DNA from 4 places in the Promicromonospora sp. NPDC050880 genome. Region 1 is predicted to be linked to each of the others. Evidence: riboswitches for the same ligand, from Rfam matches in the RefSeq annotation. Region 1 holds a riboswitch; each other region holds the start of a gene.
What was found. Region 1 has a riboswitch for thiamine pyrophosphate ahead of ACIBBF_RS10720 (thiamine ABC transporter substrate binding subunit). Riboswitches for the same ligand answer to the same signal wherever they lie in the genome.
Positions count from the first base shown of each region.

Region 1 (4,408 bases):
GAACCCGAGGGTGCCGCCGGGCGCGAACAGCGCGCGGAACGCGACGCCGACCACGACGGCCGGCAGCACGAACGGCACCGTCACCAGCCCGCGCACCAGAGTGCGCCCGGGGAACGCCCGCCGGTACAGGAGGTAGGCGAGCGGCAGCCCGAGCAGCACCGAGAACGCCGTACCGAGCACCGCCTGGGTGAGCGTGAGCCCCACGAGCCGCCAGGTGCGCGGCCGGGACAGCACCTCGGTGAAGCCGGTGAGATCGAGCGCGCCGTCGAGCACGAAGCCCCGCACGACGAGCGCGACCACCGGCCACGCGAAGAAGACGCCGAGGAAGGCCAGGGGGACGGCGACCGCCGCTCCCCACAGGAACGGTGCGGGCCGGGGCCCGCGCCCAGGCCGGTCCGCCGGCGTCCGGCTCCGGCTCAGCCCACGACCGTCTCGGTCCACCGTTCGATCCACTCGTCGCGGTGCTCGCTCACGTCGGCCGGGTCCACCTCGAACGGCGCCTCGGCCTGCGGCGCGAACTTCTGCCAGTCGGCGGGGAGCTCCACCGAGGCATCGGCCGGGTACATGTACATCGACTCCGGCAGGGCGGCCTGCACGTCCTCGGTGAGCAGGAAGTCCACCAGGGCGCGGGCACCCTCGGGGTTGTCGGAGCCGGCCAGCACGCCTGCGTACTCGACCTGCCGGAAGCAGGTGTCCAGCAGCGCGCTGGTGGTCGACGCGGCGCCGTCCTCGGTCACGGTGAACGCGGGCGACGTCGCGTACGACAGCGCCAGCGGCCGCTCACCGCCCTCGCCCGCCCCGGAGAAGTCCACGTAGTAGGCGTCCTCCCACGAGTCGGCGACCTTGACGCCGTTGTCCACGAGCGACGCCCAGTAGTCCTCGAACCCGTCCTCGCCGAACGCGCCGATCGTCGCCAGCAGGAACGCGAGCCCCGGGGACGACGTCGCCGGGTTGGTCACCACGAGCAGGTCCTTGTACTCGGGGTCGGCGAGGTCCTCCATGGTCTTCGGCACCTCCAGGCCCGACTCCTCGAACCACGCCTCGTCGGCGTTCACGCACACGTCGCCCTGGTCGACCGGTGTGAGCGCACCCCCCACCTGCTCGACGCCCTCGGGCAGGCCCTCCGGCGTGTACTCCTCGACCACCCCGGCCTCCAGCGCGCGGGAGGCGAACGTGTTGTCGATGCCGAACACGGCGTCGCCCAGCGGCGCGTCCTTGGTCAGCACCAGCTGGTTCACGAGCGTCCCGGCGTCGCCCGCCGCGCTGACCTCGACGGTCAGGCCCGACTCCTGCTCGAACCGGTCCACCAGCTTCTCGTCCAGCGCCCACGAGTCGTGGGTCACCAGCGTCACGGTGCCCGACGCCGCGCCTGCCGACGTGGTGTCCTCGGAACCGGTAGCGCCCGAACCGCCGGCGCAGCCGGCGACCAGGAGTGCCACGGCGACCGCGCCGCCGACCGTACCGCTGTGGAAGGCGCCCCAGGGGGCACCGGAAAGACGCAACATCGTGCCTCGACTTCCTCCGCCGGTGTGAACCGGATCAGGTTCAAGGGTCTGCGGTTCTCCGCACTCTCAGCGCCGTCGGGGCGCTCCCCTGTCGTTTCCGTGCAGCCTAGTCCGCCGTCGGGGGCTACGGTGTAGAGGTGGCCCAGATTGAGACGGAACAGACACTCGCCGAGAAGGTCGGCACCCTCGCCCTGACTATCGCGGCCGGCTGGGTCGCGCAGAAGGCGGTCAGCATGATCTGGAAGGGTGTGACCGGCAACGACGCGCCCAACAAGCCGGACGACCCGGAGCTGGACCTGGTGCAGGCGACGGTGTTCGCGGCCGTCGCGGCCGGCACGGCGGTGTTCGCCAAGCGCCTGGCAGCGAAGGGCGCGCACACCGCCGCACTGCGTATCGCGGCGCGTCGCTCAGCGGTGTGACCGGCGCGGCCGCCGGGTCAGCAGCGCGTCATGGCTCCGCGGCCGCCCCACCGGCTGGACGGCGTCGAGCGCGCGCGTCAGCGCGGCCTGCGTCACCCCCGCCTTCTCGTCGTCGGCGCGGAGCGCGGCCATGACCTGGTCCGCCGCGAGACGCAGGGGCACGCCGACGGTGGCGGCGACCTCGCGCAGGGTCGCGTCGGCGGTCGCCTCGTCCACTCCGCGTACCGCGACGATGACGCCCTTGACCTGCTCGATCGCCGCCTGGCTGACGAACGCGCGCTGGACCGCCCCGGCCGAGCGGCGGTTCAGCGCCTCCTTCTGGACCGGCGTCACGTCCAGCACGTAGCCCGCCACCTCGGGGCCTCCGCCGGATTCTCGACGTTGCCCCTGGCCGATGACCACGACCGATCGCGTGCGCCCGTTCTTGTCGACGATGCGGTGGGCGCAGGCGAACGGCCGGCCGACCCGCAGGGCCTCGCTGGCGGCGCGCACCACCCGGAGGCGGTCGTCAGGGTGCTTGCGGGAACGTAGCGCGTCGAGGCCGGGTTCCACCTCGTGCCGCCGCCAGCCGTGCATGGTGTAGACCTCGTCGGACCACCACCAGTCGCCGGTTGCCAGGCCTACGCGGTACCGGCCGATCAGCAGGTTGGTTCCGATGCCGAGGGCGTCCGCCAGCTCGCCGGGCGCGACCCGCGGCAGGGCGGACGAGACGTCGCCGCCGTCCACGAGGGCGAGACCGTGCTTCTTGTCGGGGGACATGTGAACCTCCCAGATCCGAGGGGACCTGGAGCCGCTTCATGACTCCGAGACCAACCACCTTAGAACAGTTCGGATACTTCGGACAGCCGAACGGGCACCGGAGCGCTCGTGGCACCCTGGTCCCGTGAGCTTCACGCATCTGGACGACCGCGGCCAGGCCCGCATGGTCGACGTCACCGCCAAGCAGCCGACGGTCCGCTCTGCCACCGCCTCGGGCACGGTGCGCTGCACCCCCGACGTCGTGCGCGCCCTGCGGGACGGCGCCGTGCCCAAGGGCGACGTCCTGGCCGTGGCCCGCATCGCGGGCATCGCGGCCGCCAAGCGGACACCCGAGCTGCTGCCGCTGGCGCACGTGATCGGCGTGCACGGCGCCGCGGTGGACCTCGTGGTGACCGACGACGGCGTCGAGATCACGGCGACCGTGCGCACCGCCGACCGCACGGGTGTCGAGATGGAGGCGCTGACGGCCGTGGCGGTCGCCGGTCTGGCCGTCGTCGACATGGTCAAGGGGCTCGACAAGTCCGTCTCGCTCGCGGACGTGCGCCTGGAGCGCAAGACGGGCGGCAAGTCCGGCGACTGGGTGCGCGGCGCATGATCACCGTCCGCTACTTCGCCGGTGCCCGCGAGGCGGCCGGGCTCCCCACCGAACAGGTCGACGGGCCGACCTCGGTCGCCGCCCTCCGCGCCGCCCTGGCCGGCGCCCACCCGGGCCTCGGCGACGTGCTGCCGCGCTGTGCCCTGCTCGTCGCGGGGGCACGGACGACGGACGGGGCCGCGCCGGTGCCGGACGGGGTCACCGTGGACGTGCTGCCGCCCTTCGCGGGCGGCTGAGCCGAGCTCCGCGCCGTCGCGGGCTCAGTGGTCGGCGCCGTCGAGCTGCGACCGCACGTGGGGCCACAGCGTGAGCACCACCTGGAGCCCGTCGCGCACGCCGCCGGAGGATCCCGGCAGGTTCACGACGAGCGCACGCGCCCCGTCACCCGACCGGGCGACGCCGGCGAGCCCGCGGGAGAGCACGGCCGTGGGCACCCCGGCGGCGACCCCCTGCTGCCGCACCGACTCCGCGATGCCGGGGATCTGGTACTCGAGCACCTCGGCCGTGCCCTCAGGGGTGAGGTCGCGGGGCGTGATACCCGTACCGCCCGTGGTGACCACCAGCCGGGCGCCGTCGTCGAGCGCGGTCCGCAGCACTCCGCGGACCGGCTCGACGCCGTCGGGCACCAGGTAGGTGCGCACCTCGGTGTGGCCCGCCTGGCGCAGGAGCGACACGGCGGTGGGGCCGGAACGGTCCTCGGCCTCGCCGCGCGCGCAACGGTCGGAGACGGTGATCACCGCTACCTGGTCGGACGTCATGCCGACACGCTATCGGCCTCCGGCTCCGGGGACTGCTCGGACTCCAGGGCCTTGGCACGCCGGTGCGCCCGCACCGACCAGAAGACGGCGGCAGCCCAGCCCAGCCAGATCACCACGTAGACGGGGATCTTCACGGGGTCCGTGGCGGCGATCCAGTCGCTGTTGAGCAGGGTGCGCGTGTTGGTGAGCACGATGACGCCACCCACGAGCGACCCGAGGATGCGCGGCGGCACGAGGCGCACGAGCCAGGCGGCGATCGGCGCGGCGATCAGGCCGCCGATGAGCAGCGCCAGCACCCAGGTGAAGTCGATGCCCTCACCCGACAGGCCCACGAAGAAGCCGACGCTGGCGGCGATCGCGACGAGGAACTCG
Region 1 is NZ_JBITFV010000005.1:5,982-10,389, reverse strand. Features, by position in the region: gene ACIBBF_RS10725 (ABC transporter permease) at 1-441, opposite strand, end outside; gene ACIBBF_RS10720 (thiamine ABC transporter substrate binding subunit) at 417-1,505, opposite strand; TPP riboswitch at 1,500-1,605, opposite strand; gene ACIBBF_RS10715 (DUF4235 domain-containing protein) at 1,643-1,924, shown strand; gene ACIBBF_RS10710 (PAS and ANTAR domain-containing protein) at 1,913-2,683, opposite strand; gene moaC (cyclic pyranopterin monophosphate synthase MoaC) at 2,808-3,278, shown strand; gene ACIBBF_RS10700 (MoaD/ThiS family protein) at 3,275-3,514, shown strand; gene ACIBBF_RS10695 (molybdenum cofactor biosynthesis protein B) at 3,539-4,036, opposite strand; gene ACIBBF_RS10690 (sulfite exporter TauE/SafE family protein) at 4,033-4,408, opposite strand, start outside.

Region 2 (4,408 bases), on a different contig from region 1:
CGGCGTGCCCGTGGTCGGCGTCGACGACCGGCACGGTGCCGCCGAGGCCGTGCGGCACCTCGTCGAGCTGGGGCACACACGGATCGCGGAGATCACGCTGCCGTTCGGGCGGGACGAGCGGTCGGGCCTGGTCGACGCCGACCGCCTGGCCGCCGCGGAACGCACCCCCACCCGCAACCGGCTGGCCGGCGTGCGCGACGTCATCGAGCCGGTCATGTCGTGGGAGACGCCGGCGTCGCTCGTGGAGCACGGGCGCGACGCGGCCACCGAGATCCTGTCCGAGTGGGCTCCTGCACGGGACCGGCCGACGGCGATCGTCGCGCACTCCGACCTGCTGGCCGCCGGGGCCGTCATCGCGGCGCGTGAGCTCGGCCTGCGGGTCCCCGAGGACGTGTCCGTGGCCGGGTTCGACGGGCTCGACCTGCCGTGGCTGTCCCCCGACGTGCTCACCAGCGTGCACCAGCCGCTCGTCGAGAAGGGCCGGGCGCTCGGCATGGCCGTCGTCGCGCTGCTCGCCGGGGAGGAGCCGGAGTCGGTGCTGCTCCCGGTCACCCTCGTGGAGGGCACCACGACGGGCCCGGTCCCGGACCTGAGCGACCTCCCGTGACACACCCCGTCGAGTGCGGGATGTTCGCCCTTCTGGCACACAAGAAAGGGCGAACATCCCGCACTCAACGGGGACGGGTCAGGGGCGGAGCTGCGGGGACGGGAGGTAGACCTCGCCGCCCGCGGCGCGGAACTGCGCGGACTTGGCCGCCATGCCCTCCTCCGCCGCGGCCGCGAGCGCGGCCTGGGCCGGCGCCCCGCCGAACTCGTCGCGGATGTCCTGCGAGATGCGCATCGAGCAGAACTTGGGTCCGCACATCGAGCAGAAGTGCGCGGTCTTCGCCGCCTCGGCCGGCAGCGTCTCGTCGTGGTACGCCTCGGCCAGCTCGGGGTCGAGCGACAGGTTGAACTGGTCGCGCCAGCGGAACTCGAACCGGGCCTTGGACAGGGCGTCGTCCCGGTCTCGCGCACCGGGGTGTCCCTTGGCGACGTCGGCGGCGTGCGCGGCGATCTTGTAGGTCACCACGCCCGTGCGCACGTCGTCACGGTCGGGCAGGCCGAGGTGCTCCTTGGGCGTCACGTAGCAGAGCATCGCCGTGCCGTACCGGGCGATCTCGGTGGCGCCGATGGCGGACGTGATGTGGTCGTAGCCGGGCGCGACGTCCGTGACCAGAGGGCCCAGCGTGTAGAACGGGGCGCCGTCGCACAGCTCCTGCTGCCGCTCCACGTTCTCGCGCACCAGGTGGAACGGGACGTGGCCCGGGCCCTCGACCATGACCTGGACGTCGTAGGTCCAGGCCCGCTTCGTGAGCTCGGCGAGCGTGTCCAGCTCGGCGAACTGGGCCTCGTCGTTCGCGTCGGCGAGCGAGCCGGGGCGCAGGCCGTCGCCGAGGGAGAACGCCACGTCGTAGGCCGCGAAGATCTCGCAGAGCTCGTCGAAGTGCGTGTAGAGGAAGTTCTCCTGGTGGTGCGCCAGGCACCAGCCGGCCATGATCGAGCCGCCGCGGCTCACGATCCCCGTGACGCGGTCCGCCGTGAGCGGCACGTACCGCAGCAGCACGCCGGCGTGCACCGTCATGTAGTCGACGCCCTGCTCGCACTGCTCGATCACCGTGTCGCGGTAGATCTCCCAGGTCAGCGCGCTCGCGTCGCCGTTCACCTTCTCCAGCGCCTGGTAGATCGGCACGGTGCCGATCGGGACCGGCGAGTTGCGCAGCAGCCACTCGCGGGTCGTGTGGATGTCGTCGCCGGTGGACAGGTCCATCACGGTGTCGGCGCCCCACTTCGTGGCCCACTCGAGCTTTTCCACCTCCTGCGCGATGGAGCTGTGGACGGCGGAGTTGCCGATGTTCGCGTTGACCTTCACGAGGAACGCCTTGCCGATGATCATCGGCTCGGACTCGGGGTGGTTCACGTTGTTCGGGATGATCGCCCGGCCGGCCGCGACCTCGCTGCGGACCAGCTCGACGTCGCAGCCCTCGCGCAGGGCGACGAACCGCATCTCGGGGGTGACCACGCCCTGGCGCGCGTAGTGCATCTGGGTCACCCGCCGGCCGGGCAGCGCCCGGCGCGGGCGACGTCGTTCGCCCTGCCACTCCTGGGTCGCGGCGCCGCGACGCACCGCGCCGCGCCCGTCGTCGGCCAGGGCCCGGCGGCGGCCGTCGTACTCCTCGGTGTCGCCCCGGGCCACGACCCACGGCTCGCGGGCCGGGCCGAGGCCGCGGACCGGGTCGGAGCCCGGACCCTGCGTGCGGTAGACCCGCACCGGAGGGTTCGGGCTGCCGTCGGGGGACGGCGCCAGCGTGATCTCGGTGACCGGCACCCGCAGGCCGGCGTCGTGCGCGGGATCGGTGCCGTGCTCGTACGCGAGCGTGCGGGAAGGGGTGTGCTCCATCATCAGACTCCTGCTTCCTACGCCGGTGTTAACCGGACAGGTTCAACGGTCCCGGGCCGTCCAGCCCGATCTCAGCCCCTGCGCGGGGCACCCGTGGGATCGCGGACGACGTTAGCACCGTGCCGCCGTGCGGGTCTTCTTCGGCCGTGCCCAAAACACTTCTGCACCCGCGTCCGCTCTGATAGAGAAGGTCGACGGCTCGCTCACCGGGACGTGGGCCCCGAAGCCTGGAGGCAGGCATGTCGGTACGGAGAAGGTTGCGGACCACGGCGTTCGCGCTGGCGACGACAGGAGCACTCGTGATGCAGGCAGGGATCACGGCGAGCGCCGTGCCCGCGGGCTCGGCGCCGGACGTGGCGGCGTCGGACAACCGGATCACGCTCACCGCGTGGGACGGGGTGCGGGAGCTCCGCGCGGGTGAGACCACCAACCTGCGTGCGGACGCCCGCGGCGGGCTGGTGCTGGGCCGGGGCGGTGCGGTGGTCGAGTACACCGACCCGTTCGGCGACGGCGGCGCCGTGCGCTACGAGACGGGCCGGTGGACGTCGCCCGTGGTCGAGACCGGGTACCCGGTCGACGAGTCGGTGAGCTCGTGGAACGCGAGGACGCCGACGGGGACGTGGGTCGAGATCGAGTTCCGCGGGCGCAAGGCCGACGGGGCATGGACGAAGTGGTTCGTGATGGGGCGCTGGGCCTCGGGCGACGACTTCTCCCCCGCGGACGGCGGCGTGGGCGACATCCACCGCACCTCCGTGAACGGCCAGGCCGACGACGACGCGTACCTGTTCACCGACACGTACGTCGCGAAGTCGGGACACGAGCCGCACGCGTTCCAGACGCGCGTCACCCTGTACCGGCCGGAGGGCGCCCGGGTGTCCCCGCGGCTGGACGCCGTGACCACCATGACCAACGAGTACCTGCCCGACACGCACTACACCGGCACCAGCGACTTCACACTGGGCCGCGAGGTCGTGCTCGACGTGCCGCAGTTCAGCCAGAACATCCACCGCGGCGAGTACCCCGAGTTCGGGGGCGGCGGCCAGGTGTGGTGCTCGCCGACGTCGTCCACGATGGTCATCTACTCCTACGGGCGCGAGGTGCCGCCCGAGGAGCTGGAGGGCATCGAGGCACCGAACGGCGACCCGCAGGTCGACTACGCCGCGATGAACACCTGGGACTACGCCTACGAGGGCGCGGGCAACTGGCCGTTCAACGCCGCCTACGCGAACAGGTTCGGGCTGACGTCGTTCGTGACCCGGCTGCGCTCCCTCGCCGAGGCCGAGCGGTTCGTCGCGGCCGGCATCCCGCTGGTCCTCTCGATCAACTTCACGGCGGAGGAGATGCCGGAGGCCGGGTACGAGACCGACGGCCACCTGGTGGTGCTGCGCGGGTTCACGGCCGACGGCGACCCGATCCTCAACGACCCGCACGGCGCCACGAACGACGCGGTGCGGGTCGTGTACACGCGGGAGAACTTCGAGCGCGTCTGGCAGACCTCGACCGACGGCCTGACCTACGTGTACCACCCGAAGGACGTCGACCTCCCCCGGAGGGTCCCGGGCCTCACCCCGAACTGGTGACCCTCGGTCGAGTGCGGGATATTCGCCCTTTTCCCTGTGCCGGAAGGGCGAATATCCCGCACTCAACGGCGTACGCGGGTCAGCGGGGCGGGATCGGGAGCGGGTCGGACGTGTAGGACGCCGGGGTGTGGCCCGGGGCGGAGACCGTGACCCGGACCGTGAGGTCCGCTCCCCGGTCGCGGGCCGTCACCAGGTAGCGAGGGCCGGTCGCCCAGGCCACCGGCTCGCCGTCGCGGAGCCAGCGGTAGGCCACGTCGACGTCGTACGGCAGGTAGGTGCCGGCGTCGGCGGTCAGGATCCGGCCTACCCGGGCCTTGCCCTCAATCGAGGGGCCCGACACGTCCGCGACCACCGGGTCGTGGAGCTCGACGTCGGCCGCCTTGACGAA
Region 2 is NZ_JBITFV010000028.1:41,008-45,415, reverse strand. Features, by position in the region: gene ACIBBF_RS25160 (LacI family DNA-binding transcriptional regulator) at 1-607, shown strand, start outside; gene thiC (phosphomethylpyrimidine synthase ThiC) at 686-2,440, opposite strand; TPP riboswitch at 2,438-2,543, opposite strand; gene ACIBBF_RS25150 (C39 family peptidase) at 2,680-4,020, shown strand; gene ACIBBF_RS25145 (N-acetylmuramoyl-L-alanine amidase) at 4,100-4,408, opposite strand, start outside.
Region 2: it holds a riboswitch for thiamine pyrophosphate, as region 1 does, so the genes downstream of both, thiC (phosphomethylpyrimidine synthase ThiC) here and ACIBBF_RS10720 (thiamine ABC transporter substrate binding subunit) in region 1, are expected to answer to the same signal.

Region 3 (4,408 bases), on a different contig from region 1:
CCGATGATGATGAGGACGAGCCAGGCAGGCATCTGAGACCTCCTTCGTCGTGGCGACGCGGGGTGCGCCGCCGTTGATCCGAGGTTCGTCCTGTTTGTGGTCACTCGCACCTGAAAGGCCGGGCGCCGGCGCATGCGGGCTGACCGGGGTGTTGCCTGGTGAGCGGCCGGGGGCCTACGGTGGTGGGACCCGGGGTCATGAAGCGGCTCCAGATCTCCTGGATCTGGAGGTTCCCATGTCCCCACCCGGCATCTCTCCCGACGACCCCGCGCTGCGCGCCGTCGTCATCGGCCTGGTCTCCGTCGAGCGGGTCAAGAGCGTCGTCGCCGTGGTCCGCGGCGTCGACGAGGACGCCGCCGAGCGCGTGCTCACCGACGTGGCCCGGGAGGCCGGTGTGCCCCTGTGGGCGGCCTCCGACCAGGTGCTCGCGAACCTGCAGACCCAGGTGGGCACCGCCGGCCTCACCCCGGACACGCTGGACCGCGCGCTCGACGCCGTCTGCCCGGCGGGTTCGTCAGGCTGAGCGGCCGGCGGCCGTGAGCACCTTCAGCAGGGCGCGCTCGTCGGCGTCCATCCACCGTGACGTGCGCGCGGCGGCGGCGCCGGAGCGCTCGACGAGGCGGTCGAGCTCGGCGCGGTCCTCGGTCAGCAGCACGGGGTGCACGTAGCTCTTGCGGCACACCGCCGGGGTGTTGTGCAGGTGGGCCGCGGCGATCCGGACGGCCTCGGCGCGCTGGGCGTCGTGCTCCTGCCGGGTGTGCGGCGTCAGCCCGCGCAGGTGGCCCAGGACGAGGGCGCTGGCGCCCCACGTCCGGAACGTCTTGGCGGTGTACCCGTCACCCATGACCCGGCCGAGGTACTCGTTGACGTCCCGGGACCCGACGGTGCGGGTCTCGTCGCCGTCCACGTACTGCAGCAGGCGCTGGCCCGGCAGCTCCTGGCACCGGCGCACCACGTTCGCCACGCGCCGGTCGTGCAGGACGACGTCGTGCGGGGTGCCCGACTTGCCGCGGAAGCGGAACCGGATCTCGGCGCCCTGCACCTCGGCGTGCCGGGAACGCAGGGTCGTCAGCCCGAACGACGCGCCGGACCGCACGTACTCGTCGTTCCCGACCCGGATCAGGGTCTCGTCGAGCAGCCGGACGACGGTCGCGACCACCCGCTGCGGGCCCAGCCGCGGTGAGCGCAGGTCGGCGTCGACCTGCTTGCGCAGCGTGACCAGGGCGCTGCCGAACTCCACCAGGTCGTCGAACTTCGCGGTGTCCCGCTGCTCGCGCCACAGCCGGTGGTAGAGGTACTGCTTGCGGTGTCTGGCGTCGCGCCCGGTGGCCTGGAGATGACCGGTGGGGTCGGCGCAGATCCACACGTCGGTCCATGCCGGCGGCACGGCGAGCGCGCGGAGGCGGGCCAGCGTCGCGGCGTCGGTGATGCGGGCGCCCCGGTGGTCCGTGTACGAGAACCCGCGACCCCGCCGCCGGCGGTGGATGCCGGGGTCGGAGTCGCTGGTGTGGGTGAGCGCGCTCAGCGGTTGGGCTCGGCATCCGAGATGTCCGCCAGGGCGGACGACGGGTCGCGCTCCACGGCGAGGTCGCCGATCGAGACGATGCCCACCAGCACGTCGCCGTCCAGCACCGGGACCCGGCGCACGGCGGCGGAGCGCATCACCTCGACCGCGGTCTCGACCGGGTCGGTGTGGCCGACCGTGACCACCTTCTCGCTGGCGACCTGCTGCACCGGGGCGTCCACGCCGTGGCCCTCGGCCAGGCCGCGCACCACCAGGTCCCGGTCGGTCACCACGCCGACGGCGGTGTTGTCGCTGGTCACGACCAGCGCGCCGACGTTCTCGGCGGCCATCAGCCGGGCGGCCTCGCGCAGCGGCTGGGCCGCGTCGACGGTGGTGGGTGCGGGGGTCATCACATCGGCGACCGTCTGCCGGGTCGTGTCGTTCTCCATCGTCGTTCTCCATCCCTCGGGACGTGGACGGCGGGCTGCTTCACCGACCCCTCCAGCATGGCCCGCGGGGCCCGCGCTCGCACGCGCGCCTCAGGCTGCCTCGACCCGCCTGCGCAGTGCGGCCGCGGCGGCCCGCGGGTCGGCGGCCTGCGTGATCGCGCGGACGACGACGACGCGCCGGGCCCCGGCCTCCAGCACCTGGTCCAGGCGCTCGGCGTCGATCCCGCCGATCGCGAACCACGGCGTGGCCGGGGCCCGGCCGGCCACCTCCCGCAGCAGGTCCAGGCCCACGGCGGGGCGGCCCGGCTTGGTCGGCGTGGCCCACAGCGGACCGACGCAGAAGTAGTCGACCCGCGGGTCGGCCTCCGCCGCCAGCGCCTCGTCGAGGGCGTGCGTGGACCGGCCCAGCACCGGGTCGTCGCCCAGCAGGGTGCGCACCGCGTCCGGCGGCAGGTCACCCTGGCCCATGTGCACCACCGGCGCGCGGGTCAGCCGGGCGACGTCGGCCCGGTCGTTGACCGCCCACAGGGCGCCGTGCTCGGTCGCCACGCGCGCGACGAGCGCCTGCAGCTCGATCTCGCGCGCGACGTCCAGCGACTTGTCCCGCAGCTGCACCACGTCGACCCCGCCCTCCAGCGCCGCGTGCAGGAACGGTTCCAGGTCACCCGTGCCCTCGCGGGCGTCGGTGCACAGGTACAGGCGGGCGTCGGCCAGGCGGGCGCGCGGGTCGGTGCGGTGGTCCACGGCGCGAGTGTAGGCCCGCCCCGCACGGGGGTTAGGGTGGTCGCGTGCACGGGAGCCCCGCACGGGGCTGAGAGGGCGCAGGGCGCCGACCGTCGAACCTGATCTGGGTCATGCCAGCGAAGGGAGCAGCATCATGAGCAGCCGTGCGTGCGACGTCCTCGTGGTCGGCGCGGGCGTCGTCGGGCTGACCGCGGCCTGGCGCGCGCTGGACGCCGGAGCCGGCGTGGTCGTCCTGGACCCCGCGCCCGGCGACGGTGCCACCCACGCCGCCGCGGGCATGCTCGCGCCCGTCATGGAGGCGGGCTTCGGCGAGGAGGGGCAGGCCCGGCTGGGTACCGCGGCGCTCGCCCTGTGGCCCTCCTACGCCTCGGCGGTCGAGCACGCGGCCGGCCTGCCGCCCGGCGCCGTCGGCCTGGACACGACGTCGGGCACCCTCGCCCTCGCCTACGACGCCGACGACGTGGTGGCCCTGCGCCGCCTGCTCGCCCTGCACCGCCAGTGGGGCCTCGGCTCGGCCGAGCTGCCACCCGCCGCGGCGCGCGAGCGCGAACCGGGGACGGGGCCCCGCGTGGCGGGCGCGGCGTGGGTGCCGGGGGACCACAGCGTGGACCCGCGGGCCCTGCACGCGGCGCTCGCGGGCGTGGTCGCGGCCCGCGGCACGGTCGTGCGCCGTGCGGCGGCAGCCCTCACCTGGGCGGACGGCGCCGTGACCGGGGCGGTCGACGCCGCGGGCACCACGTACGCGGCCGGCACCGTGGTCCTGGCCGCGGGGCACGCGAGCGGGACCCTGTACGCGGGCGCCCCGACGCGCCCCGTGCCGGGCACGACGCTGCGCCTGCTCGCCGACGCCGACCGGGCACCCCGGGTGGTGGTGCGCGGCGTGGTGCAGGGCCGCCCCGTGTACGCGGTACCCCGCCCCGTGCGGCCCGACGGCACGCGCGAGGTGGTCGTGGGCGCGACGTCCCACGAGCGCGCCGACGACCACCTGACCCGGGCCGGCGACGTCTTCGCCCTGCTGCGCGACGTCCGCGTGCTGCTGCCCGGCCTGGACGAGGCCGTGCTGCTGGAGGCGACCACCCGGTCCCGCCCCGGCAGCCCCGACAACGCGCCGCTGCTGGGCCGGGCCGCCCCCGGCCTCCACCTCGCCACCGGCCACCACCGCAACGGCATCCTGCTGGCCCCGCTCACGGCGGCCGCGCTCGACCACGCGCTGGGTGCGGCCCCGTCCGCCTGGGCGGACGAGGAAGCGGCCGGGGCCGCGGTGGCCGCCGCCGCCCGGTACGCCGACCCGCTCCGGTTCGGCCCGGCGTGCGGCACCCCGGCGGGCCGCACCCCTGTGTCCAGCACCATCGAAGGAGGCACCGCATGACCAGCCACCCCGACCAGACCAGCCACCCCGGCCGCACGGGTTCGCCCGGCACCGCCCTCGTCAACGGCGACCCGTACCCGCTGCCCGCGCCGCTGCCCGTCACCGACCTCGTGGCGCGCCTGCTGCCCGGCGTCGTGGTGGACGGCGCCCCGCAGGGCGTGGCGGTCGCGCTGGACGACGTCGTCGTGCCGCGCGGAGCGTGGGACACCACGACCGTCCGCCCGGGCGACCGGGTCGAGGTCGTCACCGCGGTGCAGGGAGGCTGACCATGACGGAGCCGACGGAACCGGTCGTGCCGGACGCGCCGCTGACCATCGCGGGCACGGAGCTGTCCTCGCGCCT
Region 3 is NZ_JBITFV010000019.1:17,374-21,781, reverse strand. Features, by position in the region: gene ACIBBF_RS22310 (hypothetical protein) at 1-32, opposite strand, end outside; gene ACIBBF_RS22305 (hypothetical protein) at 236-523, shown strand; gene ACIBBF_RS22300 (DNA topoisomerase IB) at 515-1,486, opposite strand; gene ACIBBF_RS22295 (CBS domain-containing protein) at 1,522-1,953, opposite strand; gene thiE (thiamine phosphate synthase) at 2,044-2,697, opposite strand; TPP riboswitch at 2,736-2,839, shown strand; gene ACIBBF_RS22285 (FAD-dependent oxidoreductase) at 2,831-4,066, shown strand; gene thiS (sulfur carrier protein ThiS) at 4,063-4,332, shown strand; gene ACIBBF_RS22275 (thiazole synthase) at 4,335-4,408, shown strand, end outside.
Region 3: it holds a riboswitch for thiamine pyrophosphate, as region 1 does, so the genes downstream of both, ACIBBF_RS22285 (FAD-dependent oxidoreductase) here and ACIBBF_RS10720 (thiamine ABC transporter substrate binding subunit) in region 1, are expected to answer to the same signal.

Region 4 (4,408 bases), on a different contig from region 1:
CGCGCTGACCGCCCTGCTCGCCGAGGCGGGGGCCGACGGCGTCGAGGTGCTCGCCGGGCCCGGCGCCGCCACCGAGCTGGCCGGCCGCGGCAGCGACGTCGTGCTCAACGGCATCACGGGCTCGGTCGGACTGCGGCCCACGCTCGCCGCGCTGGAGGCCGGATCGACGCTGGCGCTCGCGAACAAGGAGTCGCTGGTGGTGGGCGGCGCGCTGGTCACGGCGGCCGTGCGGCACGAGGGCCAGATCGTGCCCGTGGACTCGGAGCACTCGGCCATCGCCCAGGCACTGCGCTCGGGGTCGGCGTCCGAGGTGCGCAAGCTCGTGGTGACCGCGAGCGGCGGGCCCTTCCGGGGACGCACCCGCGACGAGCTGCGCGAGGTGACGCCCGCGCAGGCCCTGCGGCACCCCAACTTCGCGATGGGGCGCGTGGTCACCACCAACTCCGCGACCCTGGTGAACAAGGGGCTGGAGGTCATCGAGGCGCACCTGCTGTTCGACCTCCCGTTCAGCGCGATCGACGTGGTGGTGCACCCGCAGCAGATGATCCACTCCATGGTCGAGTTCGTGGACGGGTCCACCATCGCGCAGGCCGGCCCGCCGCGGATGCTCGTGCCCATCGCCCTCGGCCTGTCCTGGCCGGACCGCCTGCCCGACGTCGACGTCGGGATCGACTGGACGCAGGCCGCCACCTGGGAGTTCGCGCCGCTGGACGACGACGCCTTCCCCGCCGTCCGCCTGGCGCGACAGGTCGGTGAGGCCGGCGGGACGTTCCCCGCGGTCTACAACGCGGCGAACGAGGTCTGCGTGGACGCCTTCCACGACGGCACCATCGGGTTCCTCGACATCGTCGACACGGTCGCCGCCGTCGTCGAGGCGCACGCGGCGACGGGCGCGGGCGATGCGGGGTCGGTCGAGGGCGTGCTCGAGGCCGACGCGTGGGCCCGGGCGCGGGCCGCGGAGATCCTCAAGACGGCGTAGGTGACAAGGCGGTGGCGAAGCCGTGGTGGACGGGGCCGTGGCCGCGCCACGGCCCGGCCGCCGTGCCGGTGCCGCCCACCACGAGGTCGTCCGCCGCGCGCAGCGCCCCCGTGAGGTAGTCCTTCGCGGCGCGCACCGCGGGCTCCCAGCCGTCGTGCACGGGCCGCAGCACGGCGCACGCCGAGCTCAGCGTGCAGCCCGTGCCGTGGGTGTTGCGCGTCGCGACCCGGGGCGCGGCGAGCGCCACGACGTCGCCGGCTCCCGCCCCGAGCCCCGGGCCCGCGAGGTGGTCCACCGCCTCCGCGGACGTGAGGTGCCCGCCCTTGACCAGGGCGAACCGTGCGCCGAGGCCCAGCAGCGCGCGGGCCTGGTCCGCGGCCTCGGCGGCGTCCCGGGCGGGGTCGGTGCCGAGCAGCACGGCCGCCTCGGGCAGGTTCGGCGTCACGAGGTCGGACAGGGGCAGCAGCTCCTCGCGGAGCACCGTCTCGGCCTCGCGCGCCAGCAGCCGGTCGCCCGACGTCGCGACCATGACCGGGTCGAGCACCACGAACGGCGGCCGCGCACCGGCCCGAAGGTCGCGCAGGGCGGCGGCGATCGCGCGGGCGACCTCGGCGTCCGTCGTCATGCCGATCTTCACCGTGTCCACGGCGACGTCGGCGAACAGGGTGCCGAGCTGTGCGGTGACCATGTCGGCCGGGACGGGCAGCACCCGGGTCACGCCCGTCGTGGACTGCGCGGTCAGGCCCGTGAGCACCGCGCAGCCGTAGCCGCCCAGGGCGGCGAACGTCTTCAGGTCGGCCTGGATCCCGGCCCCGCCGGACGGGTCGGAGCCGGCGATCGTCAGCGCCACCACGGGGTGGCCGGCGGGACGCGTGCGCGCTGCGGCGCCGGGCAGAGGTTCGGGCAGGACGGAGCCCATGAGGCGTTCCCTTCGCTAGCACTACCTAGATCAGGTTCCACGGGTACGTCTCAGCCGGGCTGTGCCCCGGCGCCCCGCGCCATGTGGGCCCACCCTAGACCGGATCGAGGGGTCAGTGACCGCGCGTCCAGTTGAAGACGGCCAGGCCTGTCACCAGCGCGCCCACGGTGACCAGGGCCGTGGCCGCGACCGCCTGGACGCCGTCGATCAGCGCCGCGTCCAGGGCCACCTGGACCGTCCCGATCAGCGCGTAGACGCCGGCGAACACCGTGATGGCCGAGAGGGTGCCGTCCATGAGCCGGCGCCTGCCGCGCTCCCGCCTCGCCTCCTCGGCGCGCTCGCGGTCGCCGTGCAGGCGCTCGAGGGCGGCGAGCCGCGTGGCGATGGGTTCCTGGAGCAGCTCGCGCAGCCGTTCGGTGACCACCGCGGCCTGCTGCTCGAAGTGCGAGGCGTGCAGGAGCTGGTTGAGCATCCGGGACTCGAGGGCGGAGGCCAGGAACGTGGGTGAGGTGATGGTGGTCAGCGTGGTGCGCACCTCCGAGGCGAACTCGTGCAGGCGCAGCTGCTCGCGGGTCAGCCGCTCCTTGCGCTCGGCCAGGTCGGCGCCGTTGTTCACGTCGTGGTCGGCGAGCATGGCCGCGACGATCCGCAGGTGGTCGGCCAGCGTGGCGTTCCAGGCGCTGAACAGCCCGTTGAGGCTCGCGACGAACTCGGCCAGCGAGCCGTACTGGGAGATCTTGAAGTGCGCCGCGCCCACCAGCGCGACCGTCGTGGAGTTGGTGGTCACCGCCACGACGTCACCCAGGTGCCGCACGCCTTCCAGCAGCACCGGGTTGCGCTGGCGCAGGGTCCAGTCGCACAGCGTCGCGGTGCCGTACGAGACCGGCTGGAGCAGCACCTGCGAGCCGAACGCGGCGAGCAGCTCGTCACCCATCGCGACCGGCGTGCGGGCCGCCCGGGGTGCCGCGGGGCCGGTGCCGCGGCTGGCCTCGTAGACGGTGGTGACCACGTGCGCCCGTCCCTGGGCGATCTCGGTCCCCGTGCGGACCAGGTCCGCCGTGGCGCGCTGGAGCAGGTCGGCGAGGTCGAACAGGCGCTCGGGCGGCAGGGCGTCGCCGTGGTCGACGTCGAGCGGCGAGCCGTCCGGCGCGATCCACCGCACCCGGATGTCGGCGTGCAGGTTGGACAGCCGGAACCGGGCGTCGCGCACCTGCTGCGGCGACTGGTCGTGCGCCGAGTACCGGAACCGCACGTAGTGGTTGCCGAACTCGGTGAACCGCACGTCGCAGGTCAGCTCGGCGATGAGCGTGCCGTCGGGCTGTTCCAGCCGCACGTCGGGCATGGACAGCGAGGCCCCGCCGTACGGGCGGGCGGCACGGTCGACGCTCGCCCAGACGTCGTCCATCTTGAGGCGGGCGCGTGTCGCGACGGTCCGGACGCCCAGCAGCCAGGGGCGTTCGTCGCGGTCGGCGATGCCGCGGATCGCCGCGACGGCGGCGGCCGGGCTCACGTCCCGCAGCCCGAACGGGTAGATGTAGACGGTCTTGAGCCGGTCCAGCGTGAGCCACCGCGCGCCGAGGTTGCGGTGCAGCTCCGTCAGGTGCATCCGGTAGGAGCGCAGCTCGCTGGCCAGGATGTAGTTGAGGTGCCGGTCGGTCTCGGCGGCGCGCAGCCCGTCGAGCGCGGGGCCGAGGCGGTCGGGCCGGCCCGCCATCGCCTCGTCCGCGGCCACCGACGCCTCGGCGAGCGCGCGGAAGTAGCGGATCCGCGTCACGGCCTGCGGTACGAGCTCCCGGCGGAACGGGGACGCCGGGTCGGGGATGGCCCGGGCGGCACGCAGCAGGTCCGCGCACCTCTGACCGGCCCGCGCGGCGGCCCCGGCGAGCCGGGGCAGGCTGCCCGCGCTGCGGGCGGCCGACGTGTGCATCTGCGTGATGAGCGTGCGCAGCAGGACGGCCACGGCGTCGCCCTCGGCCCGGCACACGGCGTCGGGGGCCTCGTCGCGGCACGTCTCCCAGGTCTCGACGAACGCGCGCAGCGGCACGATGATCCGGCCGTGCCGGAAGGTGTACTGCAGCGCGTCGCTGGCCTGCGACCACAGGTAGAGACCGAGGAGCGCGGCACCGCGCGGCAGCCCGGCGACGGCCCGCAGGGCGGCGGCGGTCTGCGGGCCGCGCGGGTCGCCGGGCAGCGGGTGGCGCCGGTTGGGCGCCTCGCCGTCCTCGCCCATGTTCCAGCGGGACGCCGCCCAGATCGCGCTGACGTCGACCCCGGCCTCGCGCAGGTGCCGGGCCACCCGGGAGTCGCCGTCCGGACCCGACCACGCCTCGGTCTGGAAGACCGCGGCGAGGCTGTCGGCGAGCGCCGCGGGACCGTGGGTGTGCCCGACCTCGGGTACGGACGAAACAGACATGCCGCCAGGTTAATGATCGGTAACCGAAGTTTCAAGGAATTGTCATGGAACGGGAGTGGCGTGAATGTCGCGTGGTCGAGCCGAGGGGAGCCGTGCG
Region 4 is NZ_JBITFV010000012.1:38,864-43,271, reverse strand. Features, by position in the region: gene dxr (1-deoxy-D-xylulose-5-phosphate reductoisomerase) at 1-979, shown strand, start outside; gene thiD (bifunctional hydroxymethylpyrimidine kinase/phosphomethylpyrimidine kinase) at 966-1,898, opposite strand; TPP riboswitch at 1,888-1,985, opposite strand; gene ACIBBF_RS18335 (hypothetical protein) at 2,011-4,311, opposite strand.
Region 4: it holds a riboswitch for thiamine pyrophosphate, as region 1 does, so the genes downstream of both, thiD (bifunctional hydroxymethylpyrimidine kinase/phosphomethylpyrimidine kinase) here and ACIBBF_RS10720 (thiamine ABC transporter substrate binding subunit) in region 1, are expected to answer to the same signal.